DNA from 2 places in the Streptomyces sp. 12E genome. Region 2 is predicted to be linked to the other one. Evidence: riboswitches for the same ligand, from Rfam matches in the RefSeq annotation. Region 2 holds a riboswitch; the other holds the start of a gene.
What was found. A riboswitch is a leader RNA that binds a small molecule or an ion and turns the genes downstream of it on or off. The one in region 2 is predicted to bind cyclic di-AMP.
Positions count from the first base shown of each region.

Region 1: linked by a shared signal. The riboswitch ahead of ACZ8ZB_RS25525 (M23 family metallopeptidase) and the one ahead of ACZ8ZB_RS30060 (M23 family metallopeptidase) in region 2 are both predicted to bind cyclic di-AMP.

Region 1 covers NZ_JBVNCJ010000001.1:5,535,746-5,543,640, forward strand. Annotated here, with positions in the region: gene ACZ8ZB_RS25515 (M16 family metallopeptidase) at 1-1,214, shown strand, start outside; gene ACZ8ZB_RS25520 (M16 family metallopeptidase) at 1,211-2,599, shown strand; cyclic di-AMP (ydaO/yuaA leader) riboswitch at 2,801-2,965, shown strand; gene ACZ8ZB_RS25525 (M23 family metallopeptidase) at 2,978-3,751, shown strand; gene ACZ8ZB_RS25530 (GntR family transcriptional regulator) at 3,931-4,626, shown strand; gene ACZ8ZB_RS25535 (HPr family phosphocarrier protein) at 4,780-5,061, opposite strand; gene ACZ8ZB_RS25540 (bifunctional acetate--CoA ligase family protein/GNAT family N-acetyltransferase) at 5,233-7,895, shown strand, end outside.
Region 2 covers NZ_JBVNCJ010000001.1:6,547,292-6,555,186, reverse strand. Annotated here, with positions in the region: gene ACZ8ZB_RS30070 (MBL fold metallo-hydrolase) at 1-779, opposite strand, end outside; gene ACZ8ZB_RS30065 (SGNH/GDSL hydrolase family protein) at 874-1,659, opposite strand; gene ACZ8ZB_RS30060 (M23 family metallopeptidase) at 1,865-2,806, opposite strand; cyclic di-AMP (ydaO/yuaA leader) riboswitch at 2,811-2,965, opposite strand; gene ACZ8ZB_RS30055 (alpha-galactosidase) at 3,286-5,358, opposite strand; gene ACZ8ZB_RS30050 (tyrosine-protein phosphatase) at 5,530-6,327, shown strand; gene ACZ8ZB_RS30045 (DUF6126 family protein) at 6,346-6,474, opposite strand; gene ACZ8ZB_RS30040 (helix-turn-helix domain-containing protein) at 6,471-7,100, opposite strand; gene ACZ8ZB_RS30035 (aspartate aminotransferase family protein) at 7,176-7,895, opposite strand, start outside.

The DNA of each region.
Region 1 (7,895 bases), 1.0 Mb from region 2:
GCACCGGCCTGGCTCACCTCTTCGAGCACCTGATGTTCCAGGGCTCCGCCCAGGTGAAGGGCAACGGTCACTTCGAGCTGGTGCAGGGCGCCGGCGGCTCCCTCAACGGCACCACCAGCTTCGAGCGCACCAACTACTTCGAGACCATGCCCGCCCACCAGCTGGAGCTCGCCCTCTGGCTGGAGGCCGACCGCATGGGCTCCCTGCTGACCGCCCTGGACGACGAGTCCATGGAGAACCAGCGGGACGTCGTCAAGAACGAGCGCCGCCAGCGCTACGACAACGTCCCCTACGGCACGGCCTTCGAGAAGCTGACCGCCCTGGCCTACCCGGAGGGCCACCCGTACCACCACACGCCCATCGGCTCGATGGCGGACCTGGACGCGGCCACCCTGGAGGACGCGCGCCGGTTCTTCCGCACGTACTACGCGCCGAACAACGCCGTGCTCTCGGTCGTCGGCGACATCGACCCGGAGCAGACGCTCGCCTGGATCGAGAAGTACTTCGGCTCCATCCCGGGCCACGACGGCAAGCCCGCCCCGCGCGACGGCTCGCTGCCCGAGGTCATGGGCGGGCAGCTGCGCGAGGTCGTGGAGGAGGAGGTCCCCGCGCGTGCGCTGATGGCCGCCTACCGGTTGCCCGAGGACGGCACGCGCGCGTGCGACGCCGCCGACCTGGCGCTCACCGTCCTCGGCGGCGGCGAGTCCTCGCGGCTCTACAACCGGCTGGTACGGCGCGACCGCACGGCCGTGGCCGCCGGCTTCGGCCTGCTGCGGCTGGCCGGGGCGCCCTCCCTGGGCTGGCTGGACGTGAAGACGTCCGGCGACGTGGAGGTGCCGGTCATCGAGGCCGCCATCGACGAGGAGCTCGCCCGGTTCGCCGAGGAGGGTCCCACGGCGGAGGAGATGGAGCGCGCGCAGGCCCAGCTGGAGCGCGAGTGGCTCGACCGGCTCGGCACGGTCGCCGGCCGCGCCGACGAACTGTGCCGGTACGCGGTCCTGTTCGGCGACCCGCAGCTCGCCCTGACCGCCGTACAGCGCGTCCTGGAGGTGACGGCGGAGGAGGTGCAGGAGGTCGCCAAGGCCCGGCTGCGCTCCGACAACCGCGCGGTGCTCGTCTACGAGCCGGTCGCCCCGCAGGCCGAGGACCCCGAGGAAGCCGCCGCAGCCGCCGCAGCCGCCGGCGCCGACGAGAACGAGGAGACGGCGAAGTGACCGAGCTCGCCACGATGGACTTCCACCCGCGGCCGCAGGCGGGCGAGGCCAAGCCCTGGGCCTTCCCGGCCCCCGAGCGGGGCACGCTCGACAACGGCCTGACCGTGCTGCGCTGCCACCGCCCCGGCCAGCAGGTCGTCGCCGTCGAGGTGCTCCTCGACGCGCCCCTTGAGGCCGAGCCGGCCGGTCTCGACGGTGTCGCCACGATCATGGCGCGGGCCTTCTCCGAGGGCACCGACAAGCACTCCGCCGAGGAGTTCGCCGCCGAGCTGGAGCGCTGCGGCGCCACCCTGGACGCGCACGCCGACCACCCCGGCGTCCGCCTCAGCCTGGAGGTGCCGGCCTCCCGGCTCACCAAGGGTCTCGGGCTGCTCGCCGACGCGCTCAGGGCGCCCGCGTTCGCCGACAGCGAGGTCGAGCGGCTGGTCCGCAACCGCCTCGACGAGATCCCGCACGAGCTGGCCAACCCCTCCCGCCGCGCCGCCAAGGAGCTCTCCAAGGAGCTGTTCCCGGCGAGTTCGCGCATGTCGCGTCCCCGCCAGGGCACCGAGGAGACGGTCACCGGCATCGACTCCGCGGCCGTACGCGCCTTCTACGAGAAGCACGTCCGCCCCGCCACGGCCACCGTCGTGGTCGTCGGCGACCTCACCGGCATCGACCTGGACGCGCTGCTCGGCGGCACCCTGGGCGCCTGGACCGGCTCCCCGGCCCGGCCGCGGCCCGTTCCGCCGGTGGTCGCGGACGACACCGGCCGCGTCGTGATCGTGGACCGCCCCGGCGCCGTCCAGACGCAGCTGCTGATCGGCCGCATCGGGCCCGACCGGCACGACCGCGTGTGGCCCGCGCAGGTGCTCGGCACGTACTGCCTGGGCGGCACCCTCACGTCCCGCCTGGACCGCGTCCTGCGCGAGGAGAAGGGATACACCTACGGCGTACGGTCGTTCGGGCAGGTCCTCAGGTCCGCCCCGGACGGCACCGGCGCGGCGATGCTGGCGATCAGCGGCTCCGTCGACACCCCGAACACCGGCCCCGCCCTCGACGACCTGTGGACGGTGCTGCGCACGCTCGCCGCGGAGGGGCTCACCGACGACGAACGCGACGTCGCAGTGCAGAACCTCGTGGGTGTGGCGCCGCTCAAGTACGAGACCGCCGCGGCCGTCGCGAGCACCCTGGCCGACCAGGTCGAACAGCACCTGCCCGACCACTACCAGGCCGATCTGTACCGGCAGTTGGCCGCGACCGGCACCGTGGAGGCCACCGCGGCCGTCGTGAACGCCTTCCCGGTGGACCGCCTGGTGACGATCCTCGTCGGCGACGCGGCGCAGATCAAGGCGCCGGTGGAGGCCCTCGGGATCGGTGAAGTCACCGTCGTGAGCGCCGAGTAGCACGCCGCGACGGCGCACACGCGCACGGGCCCTGGTGGCGGGAGAGCCACCAGGGCCCTCTTATGCCCGAATCGGGGCGGAAGTTGCCTGTCTGCCCTGTGGGATGCGCTACAAAAACCCGGATCCGTTTGAGGATGGGGAGGCGTCCCGCTTAGCTTCGTCCGGGCTGTTCGTCGGGCAGTGCGCCGCACCCGCGGCACCGGACAGCCATCGCCGAGTCCCCGTACGGCGCGAGCCAGGGGAGCCGGGGACCCGCATGAGTCCCTGGGGTGAATCGGACGCCCGCGCGTGTCGCGAGGGGGCCCGTAGGAGACCTTCCTGCTCCGAACCCGTCAGCTAACCCGGTAGGCGAGAGGGAAGGAAAGGACCAGCCTGTACATGGCGTTCACCCGCGCCCCGGGCAAGCACCGTCGTCCCAGCAGGATGCAGCGCGGCACCGCCCGCGCGGCGGGCGTCGCGGCGCTCACCACCACCGGTGCCGTCGGCTCCCTCGCGGCTCCCGCGCTCGCCGCCGAGCCCGCTGCCGCGCAGACCGGCCTCACGCCCGTGGTCACCCTGGGCGACGAGGTCGCCGACCGGATCGACGCCCAGGCGGCCGCCCAGCACGAGGCGGCCCGGGAGGCGGCCGAGGCCGCCGCGCGGAGGGCCGCCGAGGAGGCCGCGCGCGAGAAGGCCGCCGAGGAGGCCGTGCAGGCCCGCGCGGAGAAGGAGCGCGCCGCGCGGGAGGCCGAGCGCGAGCGCCTCAACACCTTCGTCTCCCCGATCCCCGGCTCGTACGTCTCGACCAGTTACCAGGCCGGCAGCTCGCTGTGGTCCTCCGGCAGCCACACCGGTGTCGACTTCCACGCCGCGAGCGGCACCCCCGTCCAGTCGGTCGGCGTCGGCACCGTCGTCGAGGCCGGCTGGGGCGGCTCGTACGGCAACCAGGTCGTCATCAAGATGCACGACGGCACGTACACCCAGTACGCCCACCTGTCGTCCATCGGCGTCTCGGTGGGCCAGCAGGTCGCCGCCGGGCAGCGGATCGGGCTCTCCGGCGCCACCGGCAACGTCACGGGCGCGCACCTGCACTTCGAGGCCCGTACGACCGCCGAGTACGGCTCCGACCTCGATCCCGTCGCCTACCTCCGCGCGCACGGCGTCAGCCTCTGACCCGCCCGCTTCCCGGTGCCCCGGCTCCCCGAGCCGGGGCACCGGTGTTTCCGGTCGGCGCTCGTCCAAAAAATGTGCATGGATTCCGGCCCGCCGTCGTGAATTACCGCTGATTGCAATAGAGTCACGGAACACACGTCAATCGTCGGCGTTTCACGGGGATTAAGCGGAGGTCGGTCATGCGTATTCCCGCGCACTCGGTGTGCACGGCGATCCGGGACGACATCGTCGCGGGTGTCCACGAGCGCGGCGGCCGGCTCACCGAGGAGGTCCTCGCCCGCCGTTACGGCGTCTCCCGCGTCCCGGTCCGGGAGGCGCTGCGCACGCTGGAGGCCGAGGGGTTCGTGGTGACCCGGCGGCACGCGGGCGCGTGCGTCGCGGAACCCACCGAGCAGGAAGCCGCCGACCTGCTGGAGATGCGCATGCTCCTGGAGCCGCTCGGCGCCTCCCGCGCGGCCCAGCGCCGCACCGAGGCCCATCTGAAGGTGCTGCGCGGCCTGGTCCGGCTGGGGCAGGAACGTGCCCGCCAGGGCCGCAGCGACGACCTGCGCTCCCTGAGCGGCTGGTTCCACGAGACGCTCGCCCAGGCCACCGGCAGTCCGGCGCTGTCCTCGGCGCTGACCCAGCTGCGGCACAAGATCGCCTGGATGTACGCCGCCGAGGGGCCGTCCGACCCGGTCGAGCACTGGGCGGAGCACGGCGCGATCGTGGACGCCGTGGCGCGCGGCGACGGCGACCGCGCGCGGTCCGTCACGGCGCTGCACACCGAGCGCGCGAGCACCGGGCACCGCCTGCGCTTCGCCCCCGGCGCCGGCCGCGCGGACCGTGTGAGGAACTCGCAACATGCCGTAAACACGACGGGTCTCCGGCATTAACACGGGTGCCGTATACAAAGGGGGAGTAATTCCGGGGGGTTTTCGCGCTGCCCGGAAAAGGGAAAGCGAAAGGCCCGCCCGGTGCTCCGGTCGGGCCTTTCGGTGTCACGGGCGGGTGTCCGACGAAAAGACGATTCCCGCGATCGTGAATGCTCAGACGGTCTCGGGAAGTTCCTCGAGGCCCTCGGAGACCAGCTTCGCCAGACGGTCCAGGGCGGCGTCGGCGCCCTCGGCGTCGGAGGCGAGGACGATCTCCTCGCCGCCCTGGGCGCCCAGGCCCAGGACGGCCAGCATGGAGGCCGCGTTGACGGGGGTGCCCCCGGCCTTGGCGATCGTCACCGGGACGCCTGCGGCCGTGGCGGCTCGGACGAAGATGGAGGCGGGGCGGGCGTGGAGACCCTCGGCCCAGCCGACGTTGACGCGGCGCTCAGCCATGTGTTGCTGCCCTTCACTGTTCAGGGTTGTCTAGACCAGTTTCCCACATCGTGAAACGTGCCCGGAGCGGCGTCCGCTCCCGGTGGCGGCCGGACCGCGGCCTCGGTCCGGCTGTCGTCCACCACAGACTGCCTCGCGCCGTCGTCGTACGCGAGCCGTACTCTGGGGCCCATGCAGACCTCGTCGGACCGGCACGAGTACCCCGCCCACTGGGAAGCCGACGTGGTGCTGCGCGACGGCGGCACCGCGCGCATCCGCCCCATCACCGTCGATGACGCCGAGCGCCTGGTCAGCTTCTACGAGCAGGTGTCGGACGAGTCGAAGTACTACCGCTTCTTCGCGCCCTACCCGCGCCTGTCCGCCAAGGACGTCCACCGCTTCACGCACCACGACTTCGTGGACCGGGTGGGACTCGCGGCCACCGTCGGCGGCGAGTTCATCGCCACCGTACGCTACGACCGGATCGGCGCCGACGGCACGCCCGCATCCCCCCACCCGTCGCCCGCCGCCACCCTTGCCGCAGGGCGCTCCGCGCCCGCCCCCTCCGTCCCCGACGAGGCCGAGGTCGCCTTCCTCGTGCAGGACGCCCACCAGGGCCGGGGCGTCGCCTCCGCCCTCCTCGAACACATCGGCGCCGTCGCGCGGGAGCGCGGCATCCGCAGGTTCGCGGCCGAGGTGCTGCCCGCCAACACCAAGATGATCAAGGTGTTCACCGACGCCGGGTACACCCAGAAGCGCAGCTTCGAGGACGGGGTCGTCCGCCTGGAGTTCGACCTCGAGCCCACCGACCGCTCCATGGCCGTGCAGTACGCGCGCGAACAGCGTGCCGAGGCGCGTTCGGTGCAGCGGCTGCTCGCCCCCGGCTCGGTGGCCGTCGTCGGCGCCGGCCGCACGCCCGGCGGGGTGGGCCGCAGCGTCCTCGACAACCTCCGGGACACCGGGTTCACCGGCCGGCTGTACGCCGTGAACAAGGCGCTGGGGGAGGGGGAGAAGGAGCTCGGCTCGGTGCCCGCGTTCCGCTCGGTGCGGGACATCGACGGGCCCGTCGACCTCGCGGTCGTCGCCGTGCCCGCCGAGCACGTCCCCGACGTCGTCACCGAGTGCGGCGAGCACGGCGTGCAGGGGCTCGTCGTCGTCTCCGCCGGCTACGCCGAGTCCGGCCCCGACGGCCGCGAACGCCAGCGCGCCCTCGTACGGCAGGCACGCTCGTACGGGATGCGGATCATCGGCCCGAACGCCTTCGGCGTCGTCAACACCTCCGCGGACGTACGGCTGAACGCCTCGCTCGCCCCCCGGATGCCCCGCCCGGGCCGGATCGGGCTGTTCGCCCAGTCCGGCGCCATCGGCGTCGCCCTGCTGTCCCGCCTGCACCGGCGCGGCGGCGGCGTCACCGGCGTCACCGGCGTGTCCACCTTCGTGTCGTCCGGCAACCGGGCCGACGTCTCCGGCAACGACCTCCTGCAGTACTGGCACGAGGACCCCGACACCGACGTCGTCCTGATGTACCTGGAGTCCATCGGCAACCCGCGCAAGTTCACCCGCCTCGCCCGCCGGACCGCGGCGGCGAAGCCGCTGGTCGTGGTCCAGGGCGCACGCCACGGAGCGGGGCCCCGGGGGCACGCCGTACGGGCGACCCGGCTGCCCCACGCGACGGTGTCCGCGCTGCTGCGGCAGGCCGGGGTGATCCGCGTGGACACCATCACCGAGCTGGTCGACACGGGCCTGCTGCTCGCCCGCCAGCCCCTGCCGGCCGGACCCCGGGTGGCGATCCTCGGCAACTCCGAGTCCCTGGGCCTGCTCACCTACGACGCCTGCCTCGCCGAGGGGCTGCGCCCGCACCGCCCGCTGGACCTCACCACCGCCGCCTCGGCGGCGGACTTCCACGCGGCGCTCTCCCACGCGCTGGCCGACGACACGAGCGACGCGGTCGTCGTGACGGCGATCCCGGCGGTGGGGAAGGGCTCGGCCGGCGACGCGGACCTGGCGCAGGCCCTGCGCTCGGCCGCCGCCGCGACCCCGTCCAAGCCCGTCCTGGTGGTCCACGTGGAACTCGGCGGCCTCGCGGAGGCCCTGTCGGCCGCGACGAGCACGGCACCCCCGCCGGCGACCGGCGCCGCGTCGCAGACGGGGCCGGGCACGGCGTCCCGGCCGCCCGGCGCCACGCCGCCCCCGGCCGCCGCGGGCGTCCCGCCGGCCCCCGTCACACCTCCCGAGGGCGCCCACCTCATCCCCGCCTACCCCGCTTCCGAGCGTGCGGTCCGGGCGCTGGCCCACGCCGTCGCGTACGCGCAGTGGCGGCGGGACGCCGCCGAGCCCGGGAAGGTGCCCGAGCACGAGGACATCGACGAGCGGGGCGCGGCGGCGCTCATCGGCGGACTGCTCTCGCGCGGACAGGGCCTCACCCTCGGCCCCGCCGACACCTGCGACCTGCTCGGCGCCTACGGCGTCCCCGTCCACCGCGCCCTGCCCGCCCCGGACCCCGGCGCCGCCGCCGAGGCCGCGCGCACCCTCGGCTATCCCGTGGCCCTCAAGGCGACCGCCCCCCACCTGAGGCACCGCGCCGACCTGGGCGGCGTCCGTCTGGACCTGGCCGACGAGGAACAACTGCGCCGGGCCTACGCCGAGTTGACGGAGCTGTTCGGCGCCCCCGAGGAGCTGCGCCCCGTGGTGCAGCGGATGGCCCCGCGCGGTGTCGACACCGTCGTGCGCGCGGTCATCGACCCCGCCGCCGGAGCCGTCCTGTCCTTCGGACTCGCCGGACCCCCCTCCCAGCTGCTCGGGGACATGGCGCACCGGCTGATCCCGGTCACCGACCGGGACGCGGCCTCACTGGT
Region 2 (7,895 bases):
TTGAAGCCCTCGAAGTAGCCGGTGTCACCGCTGTGGTAGATCCGGTGCTTCTCACCCGCGACCGCCCAGGAGGCCCACAGGGTGTGCTGGGTGTTGCGCAGGCCCCGGCCGCAGAAGTGGCGGGCCGGGGTGGCGGTGAGGGTGAGGCCGCCCACCTGCGTCGCCTCGTGCCAGTCCAGCTCGCGCAGCCGCCCGGCGGACACGCCCCAGCGCTCCAGGTGGGCGCCGACGCCGAGGGGCACGGCGAACAGGGTGTCCGTGCCGGCCAGCGCCCTGATCGTGGGCAGGTCCAGGTGGTCGTAGTGGTCGTGGGAGATCACGACGACGTCGACCGGGCCGAGCGCGGCCAGCGGCAGCGGCACGGGGTGCAGTCGCCTGGGCCCGGCGAAGGGGAACGGCGAGCAGCGCTCACCCCACACGGGGTCGAACAGGACCCGGTGGCCGTCGATCTCCGCGAGCACGCTGGAATGGCCCGTCCAGGTCAGGCGCAGCCCGGTGGCCGGCGGACGGGAGATGTCGGCCAGGGTGGTCGGGTGCACCGGGACGGCGCCCTTCGGGGCGCGGCGGGAGCGGGAGTCCCTGTCGAAGTAGGTCTTCGCCAGGTCCCGCGTCGACCCCGACGGGCGGATCCGGGCGGCGCCCCCGGGGTTCTGGAACACGCCGTCCCTGAAGTGCGGGGATCTGCGGATGCGTGCCATGCGCTCGCCGCTCGGGTCCGCGCCGAAGGCCACGGGCCGCAGGGCGCGCGGCCCGGAGCTCTGGGAACGGGAACCGGCCACGGTGCCTCCAGGGAGAGTCGGTCAGACATTCCATTATGTGCGGCCGTCCCCGGCACCGCGGTGCCGGGGACGGCCGCGACCGGCGGAACGGCTCTCACGCCACCGCGGCGATCCGCCCCTTGATGTCGTCCGGCGACAGCGTCCCCTTGGCGATCACGTGATCGCCCGACGACTCCCCGCGCAGCCGGCGGCCGATCCACGGCACCAGGTACTCGCGGGCCCACTGGACGTCGTCCCGGCGGATCTCGAACGCGCCGCGGGGCGGCAGGGGCGGCCAGGGCTGTTCGGGATCGGCGGGGATCTCCAGGCCCAGGGCCTGCCCGGCGCGGAGCGCGACACGGGTGTGCCCCTCCGGCGACAGGTGCAGCCGGTCGGCGTCCCAGGCCCTGCGGTCCTGGACGCTCCTGAGGGACCACAGGTCGAGCACCGGGCAGCCGTAGCGGTCGGCGACGGCCCGCACATGCCCGTTGTACGTGGCGATCTTGCCGCGCAGATGCTTCAGCAAGGGCACGCCACGGGTGTCGAACCCGGTCGTCACCATCACCGTGCCGGACACGGCCGTGAGCGCGGCGACCGCCCTCTCGAACCGCTCGGCCACCTCGTCCGGATCACTGCCCGGGCGGAGGATGTCGTTGCCGCCCGCGCAGAACGAGACCAGGTCGGGGGCGAGTTCGACCGCCCTCGGCAGCTGGTCGGCCACGATCTGGTCCAGCAGCTTTCCGCGCACGGCGAGATTGGTGTACTCGAAGTCGCCCTCGGGCCGGAGGTCGGCGAGAAGCACGGCGAACCGGTCGGCCCAGCCGACGAACGCCCCGTCGGGGCCGGGGTCGCCGACGCCCTCGGTGAAGCTGTCCCCCACCGCCACGTACGACCCGATCACTGCTCTGTCGTCACTCTTCGAATCGTCTGCCACAACCGCTCATGATTCACCTTCGAATGTGACCTACGCGACCGTAAGGAAGGGTTGACGTGTGGTGAGATAAGCCACTCTCAACATGTCGGCCGATTCCGGAATACGCCGGAGGCCGGACCCGGGGATCGGGGTCCGGCCTCCGGCGCGCGCGTCGGGAAGGTCGCCGCGGGGGTCAGCCGATGGAGACGCCCTTCGAGCTGAGGTAGGCGACCGGGTCCACGTCCGAGCCGTAGTTCGGGGTGGTGCGGATCTCGAAGTGCAGGTGCGGGCCGGTCGAGTTGCCGGTCGAGCCGGAGAGACCGACCTGCTGGCCGCCCGTCACGGTCTGGCCGGCCGAGACGGAGAGCGAGGACAGGTGGGCGTACTGGGCGTAGTAGCCGTCGTCGAGCTTGACGACGACCTGGTTGCCGTACGCGCCGGCCCAGCCCGCGGAGACGACGGTGCCCGCGCCGACGGCCTTCAGTGAGGTGCCGGTCGGGACGGCGAAGTCGACGCCGGTGTGGTAGCCGCTGGACCACATGCTGCCGGCCACCTTGTAGGCGGTGCCGAGACCACCGGCGCCGGGCACCGGGGAGCTGTGACCGGAGGCGCTCGCGGCCTGGCCGGTGTTCGCGGTCTGGGCGGAGGCGTCCGGGGAGGACTGCTCGGCGGGCTGCTCGACGGGCTGCTCCGCCGGCTGCTCGGTCCTCCGCTCCGGGGCCTGCGGGACCTCGACGGAGGACGGCTCCTGCGGCGCGCCCGTGGCGGCCTCGCCGTCGACGGAGAGCTCCAGACCGGGGTGGATGAGTGACGGGTCGTCACCGATGGCCCCGCGGTTGTCCGCGTAGAGCTTCTTCCAGCCGCCGTCGACGTTCTCCGCCTCGGCGATCTTCGCGAGGTAGTCGCCGGCCTTCACGGTGTACGTGCGGGCCTCGTCGCCCTTCTCGGCGACGGCCGTCCGGCCGGCGGAAAGGGACTGGACGGCCTTCTCGGGGGCGGTCTGCGGGGTGGCGGCGTGCGCGCCGGCGGCGCCGAGAAGCGGCAGGGCGAGTGCGGCGCCACCGGTTCCGGCGATGGCGATGGAGCGGGTGAAACGCTGGGCCTTGGTACGGCGGTGCTTACCCTTCGCGGGCATGTCGAATTCCTCTCCGGCGCCTACGAGGTGAGCTGTCGGGTGCGGGCTGGAGATGCCCGGCCGCGCTGTCGCGCGGCTTAACCCCGAGCCGTTCCGGGAACCGGAACAGGCGGTCGTACCTGTGGGTCCCCCGTTCCTGCCGTGGACGGGTCAGTGTGTGCGGGCTCCGGGCGGCGGCAGGACTAGGCGTCCGTCCGGATCGGTGGCGAACGTAAGCGACCCGGACGCGGAGGGACAAGCGCGAGGTTCACCGCGAACGCGATTTTTCGTGATCGACATGCGGAAAAGAGGTCACCGAGCGTCAGCCGGGACCCCCTTCCCCGCGCGAACTCCCTTGCCGCTCCACGAAATTACGTGAACATGGCGACAACGCATCGTCACGGGTATGACGATGCTCACGCACCCTCCCCCATCTCCTTTCTTTCCAGGTCAGGTTGTGGCGAAGTGCACCAATCGGACAGAACGCTCTAATCGTGCGATCACAGGCGCCGCAGCCGGAACACCGCGGCGTCCAGATCTCCCCGCAGGCCTGTGTGCAGCCCGTGGTGCAGCAGGACGGCACCCCGGTGCGTTTCGCCGGTTTCGCGGCATTCGTACGACGCCTCCGGGTCGAGGCCGCGCAGCCGGAGGGCCGGGACGGGCTCCCCGTGGTGCTGGGCCTGGAGGCAGGCGAGAACGACGGTCTCGTCACCGAGGACGTACTGCACCGCGCTCAGCCCGCCCTCCGGAGGGCGCAGCCGGTACAGGTCGCCGCGTTGCACGAGGGGCCGGATCTCCTTGTAGAGCGCGACCCACTCCCGCGCCTCGGCGAGCTCCTCCTCGGTCCACCGCGCGAGGTCGCCGCCGACGCCGAGCACCCCGGCCATGGCGCTGACGAACCGGAAGCGCAGTGAACTGACCCGTCCGTTGAGCATCGCGTTGGGGCTGTCGGTGACCCAGGCGGCCATCACCCGGGCCGGATGGATCTGGCTGAAGCCGTGCTGGATGGCGAGCCGGTCGAGCGGGTCGGTGTTGTCCGAGGTCCACACCTGGTCGGTACGGGAGAGGATCCCCAGGTCGATCCGCCCGCCGCCGCCCGAGCAGGACTCGAAGGCCACGCCCGGATGGGCCGCCCGCAACCGGTCCAGCAGGGCGTACAGGCCGCGCACGTGGTCGGTCCACAGCCGCTGCGGATACGGGTCGCCCGGCCAGCCGGCGTCGCTGAAGCAGCGGTTGAAGTCCCATTTCACATAGTCGACGGGGGCGCCGGAGAGCAGCCCGTCCAGCCGCTCCCAGAGGTACTCCCGGACGTCGTCGCGCGCGAGGTTGAGCACCAGCTGGTTGCGGAACTCCGTGCGCCGCCGGTCCGGCTGGAACTGCACCCAGTCGGGGTGCGCGCGGTACAGGTCGCTGTCGGGGTTGACCATCTCCGGCTCGACCCAGATGCCGAACTCCATCCCGAGCCCGTGCACGTGGTCGGCGAGGGGTTTCAGGCCGCCGGGGAAGCGGTCGGGGTTGGGCGTCCAGTCACCGAGCCCGGCCCGGTCGCTCGTCCGCGCCCCGAACCAGCCGTCGTCGACCACGAACAGTTCGACGCCCATCGCGGCGGCCCGCTGCGCGAGCGTCCGCTGCTGCTCCTCGGAGATGTCGAACCCGGTGGCCTCCCAGGAGTTGAACAGCACGGGCCGGTCCCGGTCCGCGTCCGGGACGACGTACGTCCGCTGGTAGGCGTGCCAGGCGCGGCTGGCGCCGCCGAAGCCGCCGTCGCTCCACAGACCGGCGAAGACCGGCGTGACGTACGTCTCCTCCGTGCCCAGCATCAGCAGGCCGGAGTCGTCGTGTCCCGCGCCTCCGGTGATCTGCACGCGCGCGTCGGGGAGCTGGGCGACGCAGATGCGCCAGGACCCGGACCAGCCGAGGGCGCAGCCGTAGACCTCGCCGCGCTCCTCGGTCGCGTCGGTGTCGAGCGCGACCCAGGGCAGGTGCTGGTGTCCGGTGTGTCCGCGGCGGCTGCCGATGACCTTCTCGCCGTGGCCGATCGGGGCGCGGGTCAGCCGGGACTCGGCGGCCCAGCGGCCGTGCAGCTGGGACAGCCGCCAGTGCTCCCGCTCGGGCAGGGTCCAGGTGGCGGAGTCGGCGCGCAGGAGCTCGACCGCGGGGCCCCGGTTGTGCAGGGTCACCCGGCGTTCGATCACGTCGTCGCACATCCGGTAGTGCAGGGTGACGGTCAGATCGCCGTCGCGGAAGCGGAGGCGGAGTTCGCCGTCGTCGCTCTCGTGGCCCTCGAAGGTCCACTCCGTGCCGCGCCGCCCGTCGGCGGTGCGTACGGACAGGGCGGGCCGGACGAAGCGGGGTCCGCCCTCGACGGGGTACTCCTCGCGCCCGTCCAGGCGGGACTCGAACGGCCAGTCGTCCGGCAGCGGGCGCGCGGCGAGGGCTTCCGCGTCGGCGAGCGCGATCCGCGCGCCCCAGTGCAGGTGCACCAGCTCGTCGCGGTCCGTGACATGGACCGCGTAGCTGCTGGCAGGCCCCGACAGGAGCCATGTACGACCGTCTTGGGAGACCTGCGTCACCGAACCTCCAACAGACCCGAACAGATGCGATCAGACACCAACATCATCGGGGGTGCGGGGACGGCCGGGCAATGCCTGTGGAGAACTCATTGCCCCAGGCAGGCATGTCGTATCGTCGAGTGACGCCCGTCGACGAGACCCGCCGGCGGCGCCGAGTGGGAGGAGTCCTTCGTGACGCAGCAGGTGCCGTCGACCGAACCCGAGCTGGCCGGAGTGCGCAACTTCCGCGACGTGGGCGGACTGCCGACCGTCGACGGCCGGCGGGTACGCCACGGGGTGCTGTTCCGCAGCGGCCACCTCGCCCACGCGACCGCGGAGGACGCCGCCTTTCTGTCCTCGCTCGGACTGCACACGGTCTTCGACTTCCGCAACGCGGCCGACCAGAAGCTGGAGGGCCCGGACGTCGTGCTGCCGGGGGTGCGCAATGTGAACCTGCCGCTCAGCGACCCGGCGGACGGCGCCGAATTCTGGAAGATGGTCCGCGACGGCGATCTGGAGCAGCTCCGCTCGATCCTCGCGGACGGCAAGGGCGCGGACCGGATGATCAGCTCCTATCGGATGATCATCAAGGAGCGCACCGCCGAGCACGCCCAGGTGCTGCGCTCGCTCGTCGAGGACAGCGTTCCGGCGCTGATGCACTGCGCGGCGGGCAAGGACCGCGCGGGACTCTCGGTGGCGGTGACGCTGCTCGCGGTGGGCGTCGAACGCGACGCGATCCTCGACGACTACCTGAAGTCCAACGCCAAGCACCGCCGCTACAAGGTGCGCCGCAGCGGCAGCTCCGCCTCGGCCTACTCCCCCGAGGTCATGGAGCTGCTCGACCCGCTGTTCGACGCGCGCGCGGAGTACCTGTCGGCGGCCTTCGAGACCGTCGAGGAGACCTGGGGCGGCGTGGACCCGTATCTGGAGCAGGCGCTCGGGCTCACTCCCGAGGACCGGGAGCGGCTGCGCGAGCGCCTGCTCGACTGAGACGGGCGCCCGGGGCGCCTACTTCTTCGGCGCCATCTCGAACAGGAAGTAGATGAAGGCCGCGAAGAGGTGCCCCACCACCACGTAGACGAACAGCCGCACCCACAGGGCCCGGGGGAGCTTCTCTTCCATGTCTTTGCCGGTCATGTCGCTTCTCCGTGGATCGGGCCCAGGCACAGCGCGGCCGTGGGACTCTGCAGCAGGGTGTGGACGAACAGCAGCTCGACCCCGTCGGGGTCGGCGGCGGCGATGCGGTGCGGGGTCAGCGAGTCGAAGTGCGCGCTGTCGCCCGGGGCGAGCCGGTGCAGGGCGTCCCCGAGGCGCAGCCGCAGCCGTCCCTTGAGGACGTACAGCCACTCCTCGCCGGGGTGGACGCGCACGATGTCGCCCTGGGAGCCGTACGGCACCTGGACCCGCAGCGCCTGCATGCCGCGCCCGGCGGCGCCGGCCTGCCAGTACGTCCAGCCGCCCGCCGCCGTGGACTCCATGTCGGCGGCGCGCACCACGGCGTCCCGGTCGGCGGCCGACTCACCGAGCAGCTCGGAGACCGTCGTACCGTAGGTGCGGGCGAGGGAGAGCAGCATCGGCAGCGAGGGCTGGCGCTGTCCGGTCTCCAGTCGGGAGAGGTGGGCGGGCGACAGGCCCGCGTCGTGGGCGGCGGCCTCGAGGGTGAGGGAGGCCCGTCGCCGCAGGGCGCGCAGCTGCGGCGCGACCGCGGGGAGCGCACCGGCCGCGGCCGGTTCGGCCGGTGGCCCGGTCTCGGAGGAGCTCATGCCTCCATTGAGCCCCGGATTTGCCTCAGGGGCAATTTTCTTGTCTCTGAGGCAAATCCGGGACGGGTGCGGGGCTCAGCGGTCGGCGACGGCCTGTTTCATCAGCGTCCTGCCGAACTCCCACACCAGGCCGCCGTCGTGCGCGTCGTCCATCACCGCGGTGAAGGCGTCCACGAACCGGTGCACGTCCCGCTCGTCGACGACGAGCGGCGGGATCAGTTTGATCACCTCCAGGCGGTCGCCGGAGACCTGGGTGAGGATGCGGTGCCGCTGCAGCAGCGGGACGACCACCATCTGCGCGAAGAGTCCCTTGCGGGCCGCCTGGAGCATGGTCCAGCGCGAGCGCAGTCTCAGCGACCGGGGACGGCCGAACTCGATGCCGATCATCAGGCCCCGGCCGCGGACGTCGGCGAGCAGCTCGTACTTCTCGGTCAGCGCGGCCAGCCGGCTCCGCAGCAGTTCGCCGGTGCTCCGGACGCGGTCGACGATCCGCTCGTCCTCCATGACCGACAGCACCGCGAGGCCCGCCGCCATGGCCTGGGCGTTGGCCCCGAAGCTGGCCGAGTGGACCAGCACCCGGTCCATCGACGAGTAGACCTTCCTGAAGATCCAGTCCCTGCCGATCGTGGCGCCCACCGGTACGTAGCCGCCGGAGAGCGCCTTGGCCACGCACACCAGGTCCGGCTCGACCCCCGCCTCGTGCTGGTAGGCGTAGAAGTCCCCGGTCCGGCCCAGCCCGGTCTGCACCTCGTCGGCGATCAGCAGCGCCTTGTGCCGGTGCAGCAGTTCCTGCGC